Regions from separate parts of the Bradyrhizobium sp. CCBAU 53421 genome, predicted to be linked through region 2. Evidence: predicted binding sites of a transcription regulator. Region 2 holds the regulator's gene; each other region holds the start of a gene.
What was found. Region 2 encodes PhoB, which activates phosphate uptake and scavenging genes when phosphate is short. Its sites were predicted from a motif close to TGTCATNNANCTGTCAT; they were not measured.
Positions count from the first base shown of each region.

Region 1: a site for PhoB is predicted at 3,246-3,262, ahead of XH92_RS27320 (acetoacetate decarboxylase). Genes of this name have one in related genera too.
Region 3: a site for PhoB is predicted at 3,926-3,942, ahead of XH92_RS21620 (phospholipase C). Genes of this name have one in related genera too.
Region 4: a site for PhoB is predicted at 3,863-3,879, ahead of XH92_RS26690 (DUF47 domain-containing protein). Genes of this name have one in related genera too.

Region 1 is NZ_CP030047.1:5,698,633-5,704,028, reverse strand. Features, by position in the region: gene XH92_RS27335 (IclR family transcriptional regulator) at 1-447, shown strand, start outside; gene XH92_RS27330 (acyl-CoA carboxylase subunit beta) at 377-1,936, shown strand; gene XH92_RS27325 (patatin-like phospholipase family protein) at 2,041-3,204, opposite strand; gene XH92_RS27320 (acetoacetate decarboxylase) at 3,424-4,203, shown strand; gene XH92_RS27315 (MFS transporter) at 4,221-5,396, opposite strand, start outside.
Region 2 is NZ_CP030047.1:8,651,161-8,656,556, reverse strand. Features, by position in the region: gene pstB (phosphate ABC transporter ATP-binding protein PstB) at 1-531, shown strand, start outside; gene phoU (phosphate signaling complex protein PhoU) at 543-1,259, shown strand; gene phoB (phosphate regulon transcriptional regulator PhoB) at 1,366-2,076, shown strand; gene XH92_RS40075 (GcrA family cell cycle regulator) at 2,314-2,826, opposite strand; gene XH92_RS40070 (aspartate aminotransferase family protein) at 3,314-4,522, shown strand; gene argF (ornithine carbamoyltransferase) at 4,522-5,396, shown strand, end outside.
Region 3 is NZ_CP030047.1:4,539,201-4,544,596, forward strand. Features, by position in the region: gene XH92_RS21600 (GntR family transcriptional regulator) at 1-542, shown strand, start outside; gene XH92_RS21605 (aspartate/glutamate racemase family protein) at 539-1,303, shown strand; gene hydA (dihydropyrimidinase) at 1,303-2,715, shown strand; gene XH92_RS21615 (alpha/beta fold hydrolase) at 2,758-3,642, shown strand; gene XH92_RS21620 (phospholipase C) at 3,957-5,396, shown strand, end outside.
Region 4 is NZ_CP030047.1:5,566,254-5,571,649, forward strand. Features, by position in the region: gene XH92_RS26675 (peptide chain release factor 3) at 70-1,689, opposite strand; gene sugE (quaternary ammonium compound efflux SMR transporter SugE) at 1,845-2,159, shown strand; gene XH92_RS26685 (inorganic phosphate transporter) at 2,160-3,164, opposite strand; gene XH92_RS26690 (DUF47 domain-containing protein) at 3,179-3,823, opposite strand; gene XH92_RS26695 (branched-chain amino acid ABC transporter permease) at 3,985-4,953, opposite strand; gene XH92_RS26700 (branched-chain amino acid ABC transporter permease) at 4,955-5,396, opposite strand, start outside.

The sequences.
Region 1 (5,396 bases), 3.0 Mb from region 2:
GCCGAGATGGAAGGCGAACTGCCGGACAGTGCCAAGATGTTGACGCCGCGCATCGCGGCCAACCGCCGGCATCTGCAGGAGCACGGCTACGTCGTCGCCTGCGGCCTGTGGAGCCCGCACATCAACGGCGTCGCGGTGCCGCTATGGTCGCCGCAATATCAGACCTATGTGGTCACCACGATCGGCCTGCTCTCGGCGATGTATGACGAGCAGCGGCTGCACCGCGAGGTCGCGCCGCAGATGGTCGAACTCGCCGCCGCGCTCGGCAGCCTACTCGAAGGCGCCGACGGCGACATCTTCAGCAATCGGATCGAACGCAAATCGCTTCCGGTGACCACCCATAACAACAACAAAATCATCAAGACGGAGGCAATGAATGAACTGGAAGCCGGAACTCGACGACCTCGCCCGGCGCGAAGCGTTCGCGCGGGAGATGGGAGGCGTTGACAAGGTCAAGCGGCAACGCGACCAGGGCCGGCTCACGGTTCGTGAGCGTATCGACAAGCTCGTCGACCAGAACAGCTTCCATGAAGTCGGTGCCATCTCCGGCATCGCCGAATACGACGAGAGCAATGAACTCAAGCATCTGACGCCGGCGAACTGCGTGTTCGGCCGCGCCAGGGTTGACGGCCGAACCGTGGTGGTGGTCGGCGACGATTTCACCGTGCGCGGCGGCTCGGCGGATGCATCGATTTCCACCAAGCCGTTGATGGCGGAGGAGATGGCGCATGACTTCCGCCTGCCGATCATCCGGATGATCGAGGGCTCCGGCGGTGGCGGCTCGGTGAAGACGATCGAGACCCGGGGCGCGGCCAATCTGCCCGGCGGCGTCGGCGGCACGCGCTCGTACTGGTACACGCTTGCCAATCTGTCGTGCGTTCCGGTGGTCGGTCTTGGCCTCGGCTCGGTCGCTGGCCTTGGCGCCGCGCGGCTGGCGGCCACGCATTACTCGATCATGACCAAGAACTCCGCAATGTTCGTCGCCGGTCCGCCGGTGGTGAAGCGGCTCGGCCAGGATCTGACCAAGCAGGAGCTCGGCGGCGCCGATATCCAGACCCGCGCCGGCGCGATCGACCAGGCGGTCGAGACGGAAGAGGAGGCGTTCGACTACGCGCGGCGCTTCCTGTCCTACCTGCCGGCGTCGGTCTACGATCTGCCGCCGACCATTCCCTGTACCGACGATCCGGAACGCGCCGAGGAATCGCTGCTGAAGGCCGTGCCGCGCAATCGCAAGCAGGTCTACAAGATGCGGCCGATCATCGACGCGGTCGTCGACAAGGGCTCGTTCTTCGAGGTCGCCAGCAATTTCGGCCGGCCTGTGATCACCGGGCTGGCGCGGATCGAGGGCAGGGCGGTGCTGCTGCTCGCCAGCGATCCGTTCCACTATGGCGGCTCGTGGACCGCGGACGCCTGCCAGAAGGTGGTGCGCTGGGTCGATTTCGCCGAGACCTTCCATCTGCCGGTGGTCTATCTGATGGATTGCCCCGGCTTCATGATCGGGCTCGAGGCGGAGAAGACAGCGACCATCCGCCACGGCGTGCGCGCGATGGCCGCGGTCAACCAGAGCACGGTGCCCTGGTGTACCATCATCATCCGCAACGCCTTCGGCGTAGCCGGCGTGGTGCATCAGCCGGCCAACCGCTTCTCGATGCGCTATGCCTGGCCGTCGGCCTATTGGGGCTCGCTGCCGCTCGAAGGCGGCATCGAGGCCGCCTATCGCGCCGAGATCGACGCTGCCGCCGATCCCGCCGCCAAGCTGCGCGAGATCGAGGATCGTCTCAACAAGCTGCGCTCGCCGTTCCGCTCGGCCGAGAAGTTCTGGGTCGAGGAGGTGATCGACCCGCGCAAGACGCGCTCGCTGCTTTGCGAGTTCGCGCGTCTCGCCGAGCCGATCCGCACGGCCGGCCCGCCGAGCAACATGTCGACGCGGCCGTAAGGGCTCTCCCAATCGTCATTGCGAGGAGCGCAGCGACGACGCAATCCATATCTCCGCAAGCGGTGACATGGATTGCTTCGCTTCGCTCGCAATGACGACCTTATCTACTCCGCTTCGCGATGCACATCGTGGATCACGATGCCCATGCCGTTCTCGGGCATCTTGATCCATTCGCGCCGCTTCAGCGAGCGCTTGGTGTCCTCGTGTCCGCTCACCCAGTGTTCACGCATCGAGGTGCCGGAGAATTCGTGGTCCTTGGCGTCACCTTCATACGCCTTCTGCTGATAGATCAGCTGCAGCAGCGTGATGCCCGGCAGCTTGCTGTTCGATTTCTTGAGCTGGCGCTCCTCCTCCGACAGTTGGTCTTCGGGGATCTTCTCGAGCGCCTTGTGCAGGGCGCAGCGCAGGCCGTAGGTCTTGCGGTAGACGTCGGTGTTGTAGCGGGTGCGCGACGAATACATGATGTCCTTGTGGCGGGCCATCACGTCCTGGATGTCGCGCGGCAGTGCGCCGCGCGCCGAGAACAAATCGACCTGGAACACCAGCGAGTTCGCGTTGTCCTCCTGGTCGAGGAGATGCTGCAGCGGAGTGTTGGAGACGATGCCGCCGTCCCAGAAATGATCGGTGCCGACCTTCACCATCGGCAGCGCCGGCGGCAACGCGCCACTCGCCATGATGTGCTCGGGAATGATCTCGTCATGGGCATTGTCGAAATAGATGAAGTTGCCGGAGAGCACGTTCACCGCGCCGACCGCAAAGCGGATCTTCTTGGAATTGATGCGGTCGAAATCGACCAGCTCGAGCAGCGATTCACGTAAGGGGGTGGTGTCGTAGTAGCTGGTGGCGGTGCGCGCGCCGGCCGGGCTGAGCCACGGATTGCTCTGGTGCGGGGTGAAAAAGCCGGGCTGGCCCAGCGTCGTCGTCATCCACGAGCTGGTGAAATTGCGCGCCTTCCGGAAGATGTCGCCATCCGGCGTGTAGTGCCAGATCTTGCGGCTGGTGATGCGATCCCAGAACGTGTGCAGCCGCTCCAGCCTTCTCTCGGGCGGATTGCCGGCGATGATCGCCGAGTTGATCGCGCCGATCGAGACGCCGCAGACCCAGTCCGGCTCGATGTTGGATTCGTGCAGCGCCTGATAGACGCCGGCCTGATAGGCGCCGAGCGCGCCGCCGCCCTGCAGAACCAGGGCCACGCGATCGCATCCTTCGGGACGCCAGCCGGGCGTCGCGTGCTCGATATCGTCGGGATGAGGGGTACGCGCGTCCATATCAGACACTCCAAAATGCGCGGCGAGAATTCAGTCCGCCGATGACGCCGTGATGACAACTGCGGTGCCCGTGCATGGCGGTGCGGCATGGCTGCCTGCATGGTTAGCATTGACCTCCACCGCAAGCCGTGGGTCATGCACCTGACTGAAATCCCTCATCTCGCTGTCAATCTCGGCCGTTAGCTTCCGCGCAAACTTTGCAAACAGGGGGTTATTGCGATGCGCAGGGAAGACCTGTTCAAGCTTCCGTCGATGCCGGCTGCCGGTCCGAGCTATCCCGCCGGTCCGTACCGCTTCATTGATCGCGAATTCCTCGTCATCACCTATGAGACCGAGCCGGAGCTGATCCGTGCCGCCCTGCCTGAGCCGCTGGAGCCGATCGAGCAGGCGATCGTGCACTACGAATGGATCAAGATGCCCGACAGCTCAGGCTTCGGCAGCTACACCGAGTCCGGTCTCGTGATCCCGGCGCGGCTGCATGGCGAGGAGGTCAACTTCGTCTGCCAGATGTATCTCGACGATGATCCGCCGATCGCGGCCGGCCGCGAGATCTGGGGCTTTCCGAAGAAGTACGCCCATCCCAAGCTCGAGATCGTCAAGGACACGCTGACCGGCACGCTGGAATATGCCGGGCAGCTCGTCGCGATGGGCACGATGGGCTACAAGCACGAGAGCATGGCGGGCAATGGCGACGTCACTCGTGCCACGCTGTCGAAGACGCAGATCAATCTGAAGATGATCCCCGGCGTCGACGGGCATCTCGAAATCTGCCAGCTGGTTGCGATCAACCTGACCGACATCGTCGTCAAGGGGTCGTGGATCGGGCCCGGCCGGCTGCATCTCGTGCCGCACGTCAATGCACCGGTCGCGGACTTCCCGGTCAAGCGCGTCGTCGGCGCGCATCACTTCCTCGCCGACCTGACGCTGCCGTTCGGCCGCGTCGTGCACGACTACAACAAGGTCGAGCACGCCGAGCCGACCGGCCTCGCCGCGGAGTAGCGCGCAGCGGCGCGCCATCAGGCCGCGGCCGGCTTCGCCTCCGGCACGGCCTTGGGCTGCGGCCGCGAGATCGCCAGCGCACTGAGCGCGGCGATCACGCAAAGCGCGCCCGCGATGAAGAAGGCCGGCAGATAGCTCGCGTAAAGCGTGCGTGACACCCCGGCGCCAAACGCCGCGGCGCCGGCGCCGAGCTGATGGCCGGCGAAGATCCAGCCGAACACCAGATTGGCGCGCTCGGCGCCGAAGCGCTGCGCGGTGAGGCGCACCGTCGGTGGCACGGTCGCGATCCAGTCGAGCCCGTAGAACATCGCAAACAGCGACAGCCCGTAGAAGGTGAAGTCGGAGTATGGCAAGTACAGCAGCGACAGCCCGCGCAGGCCGTAATACCAGAACAGCAGCTTGCGATTGTCGAAGCGGTCCGACAGCCAGCCCGAGATGATGGTGCCGAAGAAATCGAAGATGCCCATCGCGGCGAGCAGGCTCGCGGCCTGCACCTGTGGGATGCCGTAGTCGAGACACATCGGGATCAGGTGGACCTGGACGAGGCCGTTGGTCGAGGCGCCGCAGACGAAGAAGGTCGCAAACAGGATCCAGAACACCGACGATTTGGAGGAGTCGCGCAGCGTGCCGAGCGCGGCGGCCATGATCGGCGCATTGGCCGGCGGCGGCGCGGGCAGGGGCGCGGTGCCCTCGTCGCCGAATGGGCGCAGGCCGACATCGCTCGGCCGGTCGCGCATCAGCATCAGCACGGCAAAGGCCGCGACGCCGAGCATGACGCAGACGAATCCAAGCGCGACGCGCCAGCCATAATGTTCGGTGACTGTAGCGAGCAGCGGCAGGAAGGCGAGCTGCCCGGTGGCGACGCTCGCGGTGAGCATGCCGATCACGAGGCCGCGCCGCGCCACGAACCAGCGGGTCGCAATGGTTGCGCCGAGCACCAGGGCGGTCATGCCGGTGCCGATCCCGATCACGACGCCCCACAACAGGATGAGCTGCCACACCTGCGTCATGGCGAGCGAGGCCAATAGGCCCGACACCACGATCAATTGCGCCGCCAGCGTCACGTTGCGCAGGCCGTAGCGGTTCATTAGCGCGGCGGCGAACGGCGCCATCAGCCCGAACAGGATGAAGCGGATCGACAGCGCGGAGGAGATCTCGGCGGTCGACCAGCCGAACTCCTTCTGCAGCGGCAC
Region 2 (5,396 bases):
CCCAAGCTGGACCTCAATCTGCTGCGCGCGCGGGTCGGCATGGTGTTCCAGAAGCCGACGCCGTTCCCGATGACGATCTACGAGAACATCGCCTTCGGCATCCGCCTCTACGAGAAGATCTCGAAGTCCGAGATGGACGACCGGGTCGAGAAGGCGCTGCGCGGCGGCGCGCTGTGGAACGAGGTCAAGGACAAGCTGAACGCCTCCGGCCTGTCGCTCTCCGGCGGCCAGCAGCAGCGCCTGTGCATTGCGCGCACCGTGGCGGTGCGTCCCGAGGTGATCCTGTTCGACGAGCCGTGCTCGGCGCTCGATCCGATCTCGACCGCCAAGGTCGAGGAGCTGATCCAGGAGCTCTCCGAGGACTACACGATCGCGATCGTCACCCACAACATGCAGCAGGCGGCGCGCGTCTCCGACAAGACCGCCTTCATGTATCTCGGCGAGCTGATCGAGTTCGACGACACCAACAAGATCTTCACCTCGCCGAGCGATCGACGCACCCAGGACTACATCACCGGCCGGTTCGGCTGAGGAGAGAGATGATGGCTTCTGAACATACCGCCAAGGCATTCGACAGCGACCTGCAGGAATTGACCCGCCTGGTCGCCGAGATGGGCGGGCTCGTCGAGCGGATGATCACCGAGTCGGTCGATGCGCTGATCCGGCGCGACGTCGCGCTCGGCAAGCGCGTGGTCGCGGCCGACATCGAAATCGACAATCTGCAGCGCGTCATCGAAGAGCGCGCGGTGCTGACGATCGCCCGCCGCCAGCCGATGGCTATCGACCTGCGCGAGATCGTCAGCGCGATGCGCGTCGCGACCGACCTCGAGCGGATCGGCGACCTCGCCAAGAACATGGGCAAGCGCGTCGCGGCGCTGGAGAGCGATTTCCAGCCGCTGAAGCTGATCCGCGGCCTCGAGCACATGACCGACCTCGTGCTGTCGCAGGTCAAGTCGGTGCTCGACGCCTATGCCGCGCACGATCTGCCGGCGGCGATGAACGTCTGGAAGGGCGACGAGGAGGTCGATGCGATCTGCACCTCGCTGTTCCGCGAGCTGCTGACCTACATGATGGAGGACCCGCGCAACATCTCGTTCTGCATCCATCTGATGTTCTGCGCCAAGAACATCGAGCGGATCGGCGATCACGCCACCAACATCGCCGAGACCGTGTTCTACATGATCGAGGGCCAGCAGATCACCGACAAGCGCCCGAAGGGCGACATGACCAACTTTGCCACCACGGTGCCGGGCAACTAGGTGTGCGATCCGCGACAAGCCGCTTGCGCGGAGATTATGCTGAAGGAAGTAGGCGTTTCGGTTTGCGTCAGGGCAACGGATCACCACAGAGAAAGAACTTAGACCGATGAGCGCACGCATTCTGGTAGTCGAAGACGAGGAAGCGCTGACGACGCTGTTGCGCTACAACCTCGATGCGGAAGGCTACGATGTCGAAACGGTGGGGCGCGGCGACGATGCCGATACCCGCCTGAAGGAGCGCGTTCCCGACCTCGTGGTGCTGGACTGGATGCTGCCGGGCCTGTCCGGCATCGAGCTGTGCCGCCGCCTGCGGGCACGGCCCGAGACCAAGCAGCTTCCGATCATCATGCTGACCGCGCGCGGCGAGGAGAGCGAGCGCGTGCGCGGGCTTGCCACCGGCGCCGACGACTACATCGTCAAGCCGTTCTCGGTGCCGGAATTGCTGGCGCGGGTGAAGGGCCTGCTGCGTCGCGCGAGCCCGGAGCGGCTAGCGACCGTCTTGACCTATGGCGACATCGAGCTCGATCGCGAGAAGCGCCGCGTGGCGCGCTCGGGCCGTCCGATCGATCTCGGGCCGACCGAGTATCGGCTGCTCGAATTCTTCCTCGAGCATCCCGGCCGCGTGTTCAGCCGCGAGCAGCTGCTCGACAGTGTCTGGGGCCGCGACATCTATATCGATGAGCGTACCGTCGACGTGCATATCGGCCGCCTGCGCAAGCTGCTCAATCCGGGCCGCGAGCAGGATCCGATCCGCACCGTGCGCGGCGCCGGCTACGCGCTCGACGACCGCTTCGCGAAGGCCGAGCCGCAGCCGTAAGGCTGTGCGGCAATCTCAAGCCGCACCGGTGTCGTCCCGGCGAAAGCCGGGATCCATAACCACGAATGGGTGTTGTTAGAAAGCCGTCTGGCCGCTTGCCGATTGCGTCGGCCGCGGCGTATGCGTCCCGGCCTTCGCCGGGACGACACCGGTGATGCAGCCGGGCTACGCGTCTCACAAAAAAATCCCCGCTTCCGCGGGGATTTGTTTTTGCAGTCCAGGCTGGTTTCCCGAGTGCTACTTGATTTGTGGCTTTGCCGACGGCCGGCGGCGATCGGCAGCGGGCTGGTAGGCGACGCGCGAGTGATGCGCGCAATAGGGCAGGCCGGCGAGCGCCTTGCCGCCGCAGAAGAAGAATTCCGGGCTCGAGGGATCGCCGACCGGCCAGTGGCAAGTGGCCTCGTTGAGCTCGAGCAGCGACAGCCGCTGGCTCATCGGCACCACGTTGTCGAAGGAGATCGGATCCGGCTCCATCTCGACCTCGAAGGCATGGGCGAGCGCGGTGTTGCCGCGCGAGACCGGGCGAGCCACCCGCATCATATGCTGGGCGGGGCGCGCCTTGCGCTGCCGCGGAGCAGCCGTGGAGGGGGCCTTGGCGCGGCCGGAGAGGCCGAGCCGATGCACTTTGCCGATCACGGCATTTCGCGTCACATTGCCAAGTTCCGCTGCGATCTGGCTGGCCGAGAGGCCAGACTCCCAGAGCTTCTTCAGCTGCTCGACGCGATCGTCGGACCAGGTCAATACAGTCATCGCATTCTTCCTTTCGCATGGCGCCGGCCAGTCATTGGAGCGGCGCTGCGAGCCAAATCTGGACAAATATCCCTGCGGCCAGAATCCCTTAGCCCTCGCCGGGCACGGTGTTGCGCCCGAACGTTTACGCGAGACACAAAGGCTACTTAGAGGGTCCAGTACTGCCGCACGAGATGTCGTACCCGACAGGCCAAACGCTACAATATGGCGTGACTCAGGCGCAAGAGTCCGCGGCCGTGCGTCCACATGTTCCCACACAGTTAAGCATTGCTGTGAGGCTTTTCCACCGCACCGGAATGCCCCGGATTGCGCCGGTTTCGCATTGCAGGAAGGGCGGTTCGTGACGATTGACACCGACTGACCGCAGCATAGAATGCCCGCCACGTGCCGCCCGCAAAGGCGGCCGTTTTGTTTTCCGAAGCTGGCCGTTGCTGCGCTGGCGTCAAGGCGCGCGGCAATTGTCGGCTTGAAACCGGCAGTGAACGCCATGACCAACAGCGCCTCGTCGCATCTGCTCCCCGTCTTCGCCCGGGTCGATCTCGGCTTCGAGCGCGGTGAGGGCGCCTGGCTGATCGCAACCAACGGCGACCGCTATCTCGATTTCACCTCGGGCGTCGCAGTGAACGCGCTCGGACATGCGCATCCGCATCTGGTCAAGGCGTTGCAGGAGCAGGCGACCAAGCTGTGGCACATGTCGAACCTGTTCAAGAGCCCGGACGGCGAGGTGCTGGCCGCGCGGCTGTGCGAGCAGAGCTTTGCCGACTTCGTGTTCTTCTGCAATTCCGGCGCGGAAGCGATGGAGGGCGTGATCAAGCTGGTCCGCCACCATCACTTCTCGAAGGGGCATGGCGAGCGCTATCGCATCATCACTTTCGAAGGCGCCTTCCATGGCCGCACGCTGGGGACGCTGGCTGCGACCGGCTCGGCGAAATACCTCGAGGGCTTCGGCCCGCCGATGGATGGCTTCGATCAGGTGCCGCATGGCGACATCGAGGCGGTGAAGAAGGCGATCGGCCCGCACACCGCCGGCATCCTGATCGAGCCGGTGCAGGGCGAGGGCGGCGTCCGTTCCGCGCCGCAGGCGTTCTTCAAGACGCTGCGCGCGCTGTGCGACGAGCACGGCCTGCTGCTGGCATTCGACGAGGTGCAGACCGGCATGGGCCGCACCGGCGACCTGTTCGCCTACAAACGCACCGGCGTCACGCCGGACGTGATGTCGCTGGCGAAGGCGCTCGGCGGCGGCTTCCCAATCGGCGCGGTGCTGGCGACCGCACAGGCTGCGGCCGGCATGGCGCCGGGCTCGCACGGCTCGACCTTCGGCGGCAATCCGCTCGCGGTCGCCGCCGCCAATGCCGTGCTCGACGTCATGCTGAGGCCCGGCTTCTTCGAGCACGTGCAGAAGATGTCACTGCTGCTCAAGCAGAAGCTTGCCTCCGTGGTCGACCGCTATCCGGGCGTGCTGTCGGAGGTGCGCGGCGAGGGCCTGTTGATCGGCGTCAAGGCCGTGGTGCCGTCGGGCGATCTGATCGCCGCGCTGCGCAACGAGAAGCTGCTCACCGTCGGCGCCGGCGACAATGTGGTGCGGTTCCTCGCGCCCCTGATCGTGACCGAGGCCGAGATCGACCAGTCGATCACCTCGCTCGAGCGCGCCTGCTCTGTGCTATCGGCGGCGCAGCCGAAGAAGGCGGCCGGATAATGAGCAAGCCGGTCCGTCACTTCCTCGACATCAACGAGTTGCCGCTCGGCGAGCTGCGCAACATGCTCTCGGCCGGAGCCGCCATGAAGGCGAAGCTGAAGGCGCATGAGAAGGGCAGGAAGCCGCTCGAAGGCAAGACGCTGGCGATGATCTTCGAGCGCCCGTCGACCCGCACAAGGGTGTCGTTCGACGTCGGCATGCGCCAGCTCGGCGGCGAATCCATCATGCTGACCGGCGCCGAGATGCAGCTCGGCCGCGGCGAGACCATCGCCGACACCGCGCGCGTGCTGTCGCGCTATGTCGATGCGATCATGATCCGCATCCTCAACCATGACGCGCTGCTCGAGCTCGCCGCGCACGCCACCGTGCCCGTCATCAACGGCCTGACCCGGCGTTCGCATCCCTGCCAGGTGATGGCCGACCTCATGACCTATGAGGAAAATCGCGGCTCGATCGAGGGCAAGACGGTGGCCTGGACCGGCGACGACAACAACGTGCTGGCCTCCTGGGCCCACGCCGCCGAGCGCTTCAAGTTCAACCTCAATATCGCGACGCCGCCGGAGCTCTCGCCGAAGAAGCCGATGCGGGACTGGATCAAGGCGACCGGTGCGCCGATCATGCTCGGCACCGATCCGGAAGCCGCCGTGCGCGGCGCCGACTGCGTCGTCACCGACACCTGGGTGTCGATGGGCGACAAGGAGGGCGAGCACCGCCACAACGTGCTGCGGCCTTACCAGGTCAATGCCAAGCTGATGTCGCTCGCCAAGCCGGACGCCCTGTTCATGCACTGCCTGCCCGCGCATCGCGGCGAGGAGGTCACCGACGAGGTGATCGACGGGCCGCAATCCGTGGTGTTCGACGAGGCGGAAAACCG
Region 3 (5,396 bases), 4.1 Mb from region 2:
TCGAGCTCAGGCTCAACCACAGCGCCGTGGTGGCGCCGTTCCGCCGTGCCGAGCTGACCGAATTGTTCGAGGCGGTCAGCGGCATCGAGCGCTGCGCCGCCGAACTCGCCGCACTGCGCATGGAGGACGCCGACTTCGAACGGCTGGATGCGCTGCAGGACAAGATCGAATGGCATCACGGCCGCGGCGAGCTGCGCGAGTATTTCCAGGCCAACCAGCAGATCCATTCGGCGATCGTCGGTTTTGCGCGCAACGCGGTGCTGAAGGCGACGCATGAGGCGCTGCTGGCGCGTGCCGAGCGGGCGCGCTTCTTCGCGTTGTCGGTGCTTGGGCGCTGGGATGAATCGGTGCGCGAGCACCAGGAGATCTTGGCCGCGCTCAGGCGCCGGGACGCGGCGCGGGCCGGGCAGATTCTGGCCCACCACGTGCGCCGCACCGGCGAGATCGTGGCCGAGACGCTGGATGGCAAGGGGGATGAAGCTGCGGCGCCGGACGTTCCCGCAAGGCCGCGTGGCCGCAAGACGAGGAACGCTGTGTCATGAAGATCCTGCTGCTCAATCCCAACACGACAGCGGCGGTTACCGACCTGCTCCACGCCGCCGGCAGCAAGGTGGCATCAGCCGGCACCGAGCTCGTGCCTGCCACCGCGACGCGCGGCGTGCCTTATATTGCGACCCGTGCCGAGGCGCAGATCGGCGGTGCGATCGCGCTGGAGATGCTGGCCGAGGCTGGCCCCGGCATCGACGCCGCCATCATCGCCGCGTTCGGCGATCCCGGCCTGTTCGGTGCGCGGGAGCTGTTTGCGTTTCCCGTGGTGGGATTGGCCGAGGCCGCGATGCTCACCGCCTGCATGCTCGGCCGGCGATTCTCCATCGTGACCTTCGCCGGGGCGCTGGCGCCCTGGTACGAGGAATGCGTCGCCATGCACGGGCTCGCCGCGCGCTGCGCCGGCATCCGCACGCTCGACGGCAGCTTCCAGTCGATCTCCGACGTGCAGGCCGAGAAGGAAGAGCTCTTGGTCGCGCTCGCCAACCAGGCGGTCGCGCAGGACGGCGCCGACGTTGTCATCCTGTCCGGCGCGCCGCTCGCCGGGCTTGCCGCAAAGGTCCGCGACCGCATTCCGGTGCCCGTGGTCGATCCGGTTGCTGCCGCCGTGCGTCAGGCGGAGACGCTTGCCGTGCTCAAGCCGCGCAAGGCGGTCGCCGGTACCTTCCGGCGGCCCGATCCGAAACCGACGATCGGGCTCGCCGGGCCGCTTGCCGCCATTATCGAACATCGCTCATCGAAAGAGGGGACAAACTGATGTCCTTCGACACCATCATCCGCGGCGGCACCGTGGTCACAGCTGCCGACACCTTTGCCTGCGACGTCGGCATCCGCGACGGCAAGATCACGGCGCTCGGTCATGATCTCGGCGATGCGGCCGAGATCATCGACGCCACCGGCCGGCTGGTGCTGCCCGGCGGCATCGACAGCCATGTCCATTTCGCCCAGCCGTCGGGCGACGGCATCATGATGGCCGACGGCTTTGCCAGCGGCACCCGCTCGGCGGCGTTCGGCGGCAACACCACCGTGCTGCCGTTCTGCCTGCAGGAGAAGGGGCAGACGCTGCGCGAGGCGCTGAAGCACTATCATTCGCTGGCCGAAGGCGAATGCCATGTCGACGTCGCCTTCCATCTCATCGTCACCGATCCGACCGAGCACGTGTTGGGCCAGGAGCTCCCGGCGCTGGTCGAGGACGGCTACACCTCGCTCAAGGTCTTCATGACCTATGAGGGGCTGGCGCTGTCGGATCGCGAGCTGCTCGAGACCATGTCGGTGGCACGCGAGACCGGCGCGATGCTGATGGTGCACGCGGAGAATTTCGACGCGATCCGCTTCCTGACCGATCGGCTTGAACGCGCCGGCAACACCGCGCCGCGCTTCCACGCGACCTCGCGGCCGATCCCGGTCGAGCGCGAGGCCACCCATCGCGCGATCTCGCTGTCCGAACTCGTCGACGTGCCGATCATGATCGTGCATGTCTCGAACCGCGGGGCGATGGAGGAGATCCGGCGCGCGCAGCAGCGGGGCCTCAGGGTGATGGGCGAGACCTGTCCGCAATACCTTGTCCTGACCGAGAAGGACCTCGATCAGCTCAACATGGAGGGCGCAAAGTACGTCTGCTCGCCGCCGCCGCGCGATGTCGCGAGCCAGCAGGCGTGCTGGGAAGGCCTGCAGCAGAAAGTGTTCTCGGTGTTCTCGTCGGACCATTGCCCGTTCCGCTACGACGACCCGCAAGGCAAGCTCGCGCCCAAGGGGCGCACCAGCTTCCGCTGGGTGCCGAACGGCATCCCCGGCGTGGCGACGCGGCTGCCGATCCTGTTCTCCGAGGGCGTGGTGAAGGGCCGCATCGACCTCAACAGCTTCGTCGCCTTCAGCGCCACCAATCACGCCAAGATCTACGGCCTCTATCCGCGCAAGGGAACGATCGCCGTCGGCTCCGATGCCGACATCGCGCTGTGGGACCCCAAGCGCAAGGTGACGATCCGCCACGAGCTGATCCACGACGGCTCGGACTACACGCCCTATGAAGGACTCGAGGTCACGGGCTGGCCGGTGATGACCATGGTGCGCGGCAAGGTGGTCGTCGACGACGGTACTCTTGTCGGCAGCAAGGAGCACGGCACATATCTGCCGCGCGCCAAGCCGCCGTCTGCCGCAACCATTCCGTGATACGAAGGAAGTAACCCGCGAACCAGAAGGCAGGAGACCACCATGCCCTACGCGACAACAGATGACGGCGTGCGGCTCTATTTCGAAGAGACCGGATCCGGCCATCCGTTGATCCTGGTCCATGAATTCGCCGGCGACCTGCGCAGCTACGAGCCGCAGATGCGGCATTTCGGCAAGCGCTTCCGTACCATCGCCTACAATGCGCGCGGCTTTCCGCCGTCCGACGTGCCCGAGCAGGTCGTGTCCTATTCGCAGGCGCGCGCCGCCGACGACATCCTGGCCGTGCTCGATCACATCGGCGTGCCGAAGGCGCATGTAGTCGGCCTCTCGATGGGCGGCTTTGCGACCTTGCATTTCGGATTGCGTCACCCTGATCGGGCGCTGTCGCTGTGCATCGGCGGCTGCGGCTATGGCGCCGAGCTCGACAAGCGCGAGACGTTTCGTGCCGAGGCCGACGTGATCGCGGGCATGATCCGCAAGGAAGGCATGCCGGCGTTCGCCGAGCGCTACGCCTATGGCCCGACGCGCGTGCAGTATGAGAACAAGGACCCGCGCGGCCACGCCGAGTTCAAATCCATGCTGGCCGAGCACTCGGCGGTGGGATCGGCGAACACCCAGCAGGGCGTGCAGAAGGAGCGCCCCTCGCTCTACACGCTGGTCGACGAGATGAAGCGCATCACGGTCCCGACCTTGATCATCACCGGTGACGAGGATTGGCCGTGCCTGCTGCCGGGCATTCTGATGAAGCAGAGCATTCCGTCGGCCGCGCTCGCGGTGATGCCGAACTGCGGCCACGCCATCAACATCGAGGAGCCCGACGAATACAACCGCATCGTCGGCGATTTCCTGTCGCAGGTCGAAAGCGGCCGCTGGCCGCAGCGCGATCCGCGCGCGGTGAGTGCCTCGATCACGGGGATGAAGGACTAGGTGGCTTCGGCCGAATAGGTCGCATTGAACTGCGCGACTACGGGTATCGTCGCGCATCGTGCGTACATGAAGATGCGATACGCGCGAGAGCAGGTCTCGTCATGACGCCCGTGCCGGCGTCATTGAGATCGCGATCGATTCGATGACATCGATTCAACATCCGTTCGCTCACGCCGCAACCGCCGCGTAAAATCGAACGCGCGACGATCACGTTGCGATGATGCGTCAATCGCAAAACCGACACAGAGCTGTTACGCGCGCTGGCTAATGTGTCGCATATCGACGTCATAAATCCTTAAAAAATGGGGCAAGCAGTGAAGGCGAAATTCCTTTCAACGGTCGGATTCTGTCTGATCGCGGCAGCGATCGCGAGCAGCGCTCCGGCTGCGCAAGATGACCATGACCGCGATCATCGTCATCCGCACGACATTCAGACGGCAACTCCAATCAAGCATCTCGTCGTCATCTTCAACGAGAACCGCTCGTTCGATCATTATTTCGCAACGTACCCGAACGCGGCCAATCCGACCGGCTCGATTCCGTTCATTGCGAAGCCGCATACGCCGAAGGTCAACAACCTTGTCAGCGCCAATCTGCTGACCAACAACCCGAACCTCAATGCGGCCAACGGTACGGGCGCGACCAATCCGTTCCGGCTCGACCGCACGCAGGCCAACACGCGCTCGCAGAATCACGCCTATACGCCCGAGCAGCAGGCTGTCGACAACGGCAAGGAAGACCTGTTTCCGGAGTTCACCGGTCGCGGCACCGCAGGCGGCGTCGGCGCGTTCGGCACCAACGGGCAGGTGATGGGTTATTTCGACGGCAACACCGTCACCGCGTTCTGGAATTACGCGCAGAACTTCGCGATGAGCGACAACAACTGGACCGACACCTTCGGTCCGTCGACGCCCGGCGCGCTCGAAGTGGTGTCCGGCCAGACCAACGGTGCGCAGAACATCGTCGGCACGTCGTCGTCGATCGCCGACGGGCAGGGCGGCCTGACGCTGATCGGCGATACCGACCCGGCTTACGACTCCTGCTCGAGCACGACCAGCCAGGTCCTGATGACCAGCAAGAACATCGGCGACCTGCTCAATGACGAGCGGATCAGCTGGGGCAGCTTCATGGGCGGCTTCGACCTGACGCTCAAGAACAGCAACGGCACCACCAATTGCGGCCGCAGCACGTTCTCGAGCAACGTCAACGGCACCATCGTGGACTACATCCCGCACCACGCCTGGTTCCAGTACTACAAGTCGACCGCCAACCCGACCCATGCGCGACCGATCTCGGTCAATGCGATCGGCCACACCTACGTGCCCGGCAGCAAGACGCTCGATCCGGCCAATCACGCCTACGATCTCGAGGACTTCTATGCTTCGGTTAAGGCCGGCAACCTCCCGGCCGTCTCCTACATCAAGATGCCGGCCTATCAGGACGGTCATCCCGGCAACTCCGATCCGCTCGACGAGCAGGCCGGCAATGTCGAGCTGATCAACTTCCTGCAGAAGCAGAAGGAGTGGGGCGAGACCGCGGTCATCATCACCTATGACGACTCCGACGGCTGGTACGACCACCAGTACACTGCGCCGATCAGCGCCTCGTATGATCCGACCGCCGACCAGGTCAACGGTCCCGGCCAGTGCGGCCGCGGCATCGGCAAGCAGACGCAGCCGAAGGGCCTCAACGGCCAGCCCGTGAACGGCCGCTGCGGTCCCGGCACGCGGACGCCGTTCATCGTGATCTCGCCT
Region 4 (5,396 bases), 3.1 Mb from region 2:
AGGCCGCGGCGTACTGGGTCCCCCGGTCAAGCCGGGGGACGACACTGAATGCGCGGGGCGTATGCGGCGCTACGCCTTCTTCTTCACGTCCTTGACGTTGGAGAAGGTGATGCCCTCGGCGCGCTCGCGGGTATAGCCGAGATAGAACTCGTTCTTGGCCATGAACACGGGATCGCCATCGACGTCGTCGGCGATTCCGGAATTGTTGGCAGCGACGAAGGCCTCCAACTTCTTGCGGTCGTCGGACGAGATCCAGCGCGCCAGCGAAAATTCGCTGACCTCGAACTCGACCGGCAGCGAATATTCAGCATCGAGCCGCGCCTTCAGCACGTCGAGCTGCAGCGGACCGACCACGCCGACCAGCGCCGGCGCGCCGTCGCGCGGACGGAACACCTGCACGACGCCCTCCTCCGACATCTGCTGCAAGGCTTCCTTCAGCTTCTTCGCCTTCATCGCATCGGTCAGGCGGACGCGGCGGACGATTTCCGGCGCGAAGCTCGGCACGCCGACGAAGGTCAGATCCTCGCCCTCGGTGAGCGTGTCGCCAATTCGTAGTGTGCCGTGGTTCGGAATGCCGACGACGTCGCCGGCAAAGGCCTCGTCGGCGACCGAGCGGTCCTGCGCGAAGAAGAACTGCGGGCTCGACAGGCTCATGTTCTTGCCTGTTCGTACCAGCTTGGCCTTCATGCCGCGGCTGAGTTTTCCGGAGCACAACCGGGCGAAGGCGATGCGGTCGCGGTGGTTCGGATCCATGTTGGCCTGGATCTTGAACACGAACGCGCTCATGCGCGGCTCGGCCGCCTCGACCTTGCGCAGGTCGGAATCCTGTGCGCGCGGCGCCGGCGCGAACTTGCCGAGGCCTTCGAGCAAATCGCCGACGCCGAAATTGCGCAGCGCGCTGCCGAAATAGACCGGCGTCAGATGGCCCTCGCGGAACGCCGCGAGCTCGAACGGCTTGCAAGCCTCCGAGGCCAGCGCGAGCTCGTCCTTGACCTCGGCGACGTCGAGATTCGGATTGCGCTTGCCGAGATCGGCGATGTCGATCTGCTCGGTGGCGCCGGTCTTGGCGCCGCCGCCCTCGAGCAGCCGCACCCCGCCATTGACGACGTCATAGGTGCCGAGGAAGTCGCGGCCGCGGCCGACCGGCCAGGTCATCGGCGTGGTATCGAGCGCCAGCGTCTTCTCGATCTCGTCGAGAAGCTCGAACGTGTCGCGGCTCTCGCGGTCCATCTTGTTGATGAAGGTGATGATCGGGATGTCGCGCAACCGGCACACCTCGAACAGTTTGCGGGTGCGCGCCTCGATACCCTTGGCGGCGTCGATCACCATGACCGCGGAATCGACCGCGGTCAGCGTGCGATAGGTATCTTCCGAAAAGTCCTCGTGGCCCGGCGTATCCAGCAGGTTGAACACGAGGTCGTTGAACTCGAAGGTCATCACCGAGGTGACGACCGAGATGCCGCGCTCGCGCTCGATCTTCATCCAGTCCGAGCGCGTGTTGCGCCGCTCGCCCTTGGCCTTGACCTGGCCTGCGAGGTTGATGGCGCCGCCGAACAGCAGCAGCTTTTCCGTCAGCGTGGTCTTGCCGGCGTCAGGGTGCGAGATGATCGCAAAGGTGCGCCGGCGCGCCACTTCCTCGGAGAGCGGCGAACGGGACGGCGATTCGGTTGAAACAGCGGTATCGGACATGGCGGGGCAGCGTTTGGCAGGGAAAACGGGCGCAATCAAGGGCGTTTTGTCGCAATGCGGAATGGCCGCACCGCCCACATATAGGCACGGGAAGGACGACCTTCTCCTCACCATACCATCCGCGGGGACGACCCTGCCCAATTGGAGGGTTCGTTATGGCTTGGGCCATTCTGTTCACCGCAGGCCTGCTCGAGATCGGCTGGGCGATCGGGCTGAAATATACCGAGGGTTTTTCGCGGCTGGTGCCGTCGGTGCTGACGCTGGCGGCGATGGCCGGCAGCGTGATCCTGCTCGGCATCGCGCTGAAGACGCTGCCGATTGGAACCGCCTATGCGGTCTGGACCGGGATCGGAGCGGTCGGCACCGCAGCACTCGGCATCATCCTGCTCGGCGAGCCCGCGACCGCGATGCGGCTCGCTAGCATCGGGCTGATCGTGTCCGGCATCGTCGGGCTGAAGTTGGTTGGGTAGCTATTTGAGAACCTGCACCGCCCAATAGGTCGCGGCTGCGACCGCGGCCGACGCCGGGATCGTGATCACCCAGGCGTAGACGATCGAGCTCGCCACGTTCCAGCGCACCGCGGACAGCCGCCGTGCCGCGCCGACACCGACGATGGCGCCGGTGATGGTGTGCGTGGTCGAGACCGGAACCCCGAGATAGGTCGCGATGAACAGCGTCGCCGCGCCGCCGGTCTCGGCGCAGAAACCCTGCATCGGCGTCAGCTTGGTGATCCGCAGCCCCATGGTGCGGACGATCCGCCAGCCGCCCATCAGGGTGCCCAGCGCCATCGCGCTCTGGCAGGCCAGCACCACCCAGAACGGAATCTCGAAGGTGTCGCCGAGATGGCCCTGCGAGTAGAGCAGCACGGCGATGATGCCCATGGTCTTCTGCGCGTCGTTGCCGCCATGGCCGAGCGAATAGAGCGAGGCCGAAGCGAATTGCAGGATACGGAAGGCGCGATCGACCGCGAACGGCGTCGAGCGCACCGAGAGCCAGGACACGATCGCAACCAGCACCAGCGCCAGCAGGAAGCCGACCAGCGGCGACAGCACGATCGCGAGCAAGGTCTTGGTGAGCCCGCTCCACACCGCAGCCGAAATACCCGCCTTGGCCATACCGGCGCCGACCAGGCCGCCGATCAACGCGTGCGAGCTCGACGAGGGAATGCCGAGTGCCCAGGTGATCACGTTCCATACGATCGCGCCGACCAGCGCAGCGAAGATCACGGTCGCGTCCACCACCGACGGATCGATGATCCCGGTGCCGATGGTGTTGGCGACGTGCAGGCCGAACACCGCGAAGGCGACGAAGTTGAAGAACGCCGCCCAGAACACCGCATATTGCGGCCGCAGCACCCGGGTCGAGACGATGGTCGCAATCGAGTTCGCGGCATCGTGCAGGCCGTTCAGGAAGTCGAACAGCAGCGCGACCGCGATCAGGATGGTCAGGACCGGAAGACCCAGCGTGGCGTCCACTTGATCGCCCCGCCTTACACTTGCTCGATGACGATGGAGTTGATCTCGTTGGCGACGTCGTCGAAGCGGTCGGCCACCTTCTCGAGGTGATCGTAGATCTCCGCGCCGACGATGAAGTCCATCGTGTTGGCGTCGCGGTGCTTCAGGAACAATTCCTTGAGCCCGATGTCCTGGAGATCGTCGACCCGGCCCTCGAGCTTGGTCAATTCCTCGGTGATCTGGGTCAACATCGAGACGTTGTGGCCGATCGACTGCAAAAGCGGCAGCGCGCGGCCGACCAGATTGGCGCATTCGACGATCAGGGTGCCCATCTCGCGCATCGGCGGCTCGAACTCGCGCACCTCGAACAGCATCACCGCCTTTGCGGTCGCCTGCATCTGGTCGACCGCGTCGTCCATCGCGGTGATCAGGTTCTTGATGTCGCTGCGGTCGAACGGGGTGATGAAGGTGCGGCGAACCGCGGTCAGGACCTCGCGGGTGACGCTATCGGCGTCGTTCTCGAACTGGTTGACGCGCTGGCAGAAGACCGGGGTCTCCTCCCCGCCCCTCAGCATGTCCTGCAAAGCCTTCGCGCACTGCACCGAGGTCTGGGCGTGGCGGGCGAACAGGTCGAAAAATCGCTCTTCCTTGGGCAGAAAGGCGCGAAACCAGCGCAGCATGTCTCAGTTCCATCATTCCGGGACAGCCCTTTTAGCGACTGTCACAGAACTGTCATAGAGCATCTGGCGGGGAAAAAACCTGAAACGACCGCCCGAACGGGCGGTCGTCCACCGCTATGTCGGCCGAAATTCGCGGGGCACGCGCTTGCGCCCGCCCTGCCCTACAGCGATCGCCGCAGCAGGTGGGCCAGCTCACCAACCAGGCCGCGGCGGAACAGCAGCACGCAGGACACGAAGATCACGCCCTGGATCACCGTCACCCACTGTCCGAAACCGGCGAGATATTGCTGCATGGCGATGATCACGAACGCGCCGACCACCGGTCCGAAGATGGTGCCGAGGCCGCCAACCAGCGTCATCAGCACGATTTCACCGGACATCGACCAGTGCACGTCGGTGAGCGAGGCATTCTGTGCCACGAACACCTTCAGCGAGCCGGCAAAACCCGCCAGCGTGCCCGACAGGATGAAGGCCAGCAGCTTGTACTGGTCGGTCTTGTAGCCGAGCGAGATCGCGCGCGGCTCGTTCTCGCGGATCGACTTCAGCACCTCGCCGAACGGCGAGTTGATGGTGCGGTAGATCAAGAGGAAGCCGCCGAGGAAGCCGACCAGCACGACGTAGTAGAGCACCAGCGGCTTCGACAGGTCGAAGATCCCGAACAGATGGCCCTGCGGAATGCCCTGGATGCCGTCTTCGCCATGGGTGAACGGCGCCTGCAGATAGAGGAAGTAGAGCAGCTGCGACAGCGCCAGCGTGATCATCGAGAAGTAGATGCCCTGCCGCTTGATCGAGATGTAGCCGGTGACGAGGCCGAGCAAGGCCGCCGCGGCGGTGCCGACCACGATGCCGAGCTCCGGCGGCAGCCCCCACACCTTCAGCGCATGCGCCGAGACGTAGCCGGCGGTGCCGAGGAACATGGCGTGGCCGAACGACAGCAGGCCGCCATAACCGATCAGGAGGTTGAAGGCGCAGGCAAGCAGCGCAAAGCACAGCGCCTGCATCACGAAGAAGGGATAGATCCCCGTGAACGGCACCACTGCCAGCAGCAGCGCCATCGCGGCGAATACGATCATCTCGTCGCGCATCGCGCGCGGCGTGATCGGAAGTGTATCGTCGGTCAATGCTGACATATCAGGCCGCCCGTCCCGTCAGTCCCGTTGGCTTCACCAGCAACACCACCACCATCAGGACAAACACCACGGTGTTGGAGGCTTCGGGATAAAAATACTTGGTCAGTCCCTCGATCACGCCGAGCGCGAAGCCGGTGATGATCGAGCCCATGATCGAGCCCATGCCGCCGATCACGACCACCGCGAACACCACGATGATGAGGTCGGCGCCCATCAGCGGGCGGACCTGGTTGATCGGCGCCGACAGCACGCCGGCGAGCGCGGCCAAACCGACGCCGAGCCCGTAGGTCAGCGTGATCATGCGCGGTACGTTGATGCCGAAGGCCCGCACCAGCGTCGGGTTCTCGGTCGCGGCGCGCAAGTAGGCGCCGAGCTGCGTCTTCTCGATCAGGAACCAGGTCGCAAGGCACACCACCAGCGAGAACACGACGACCCAGCCGCGA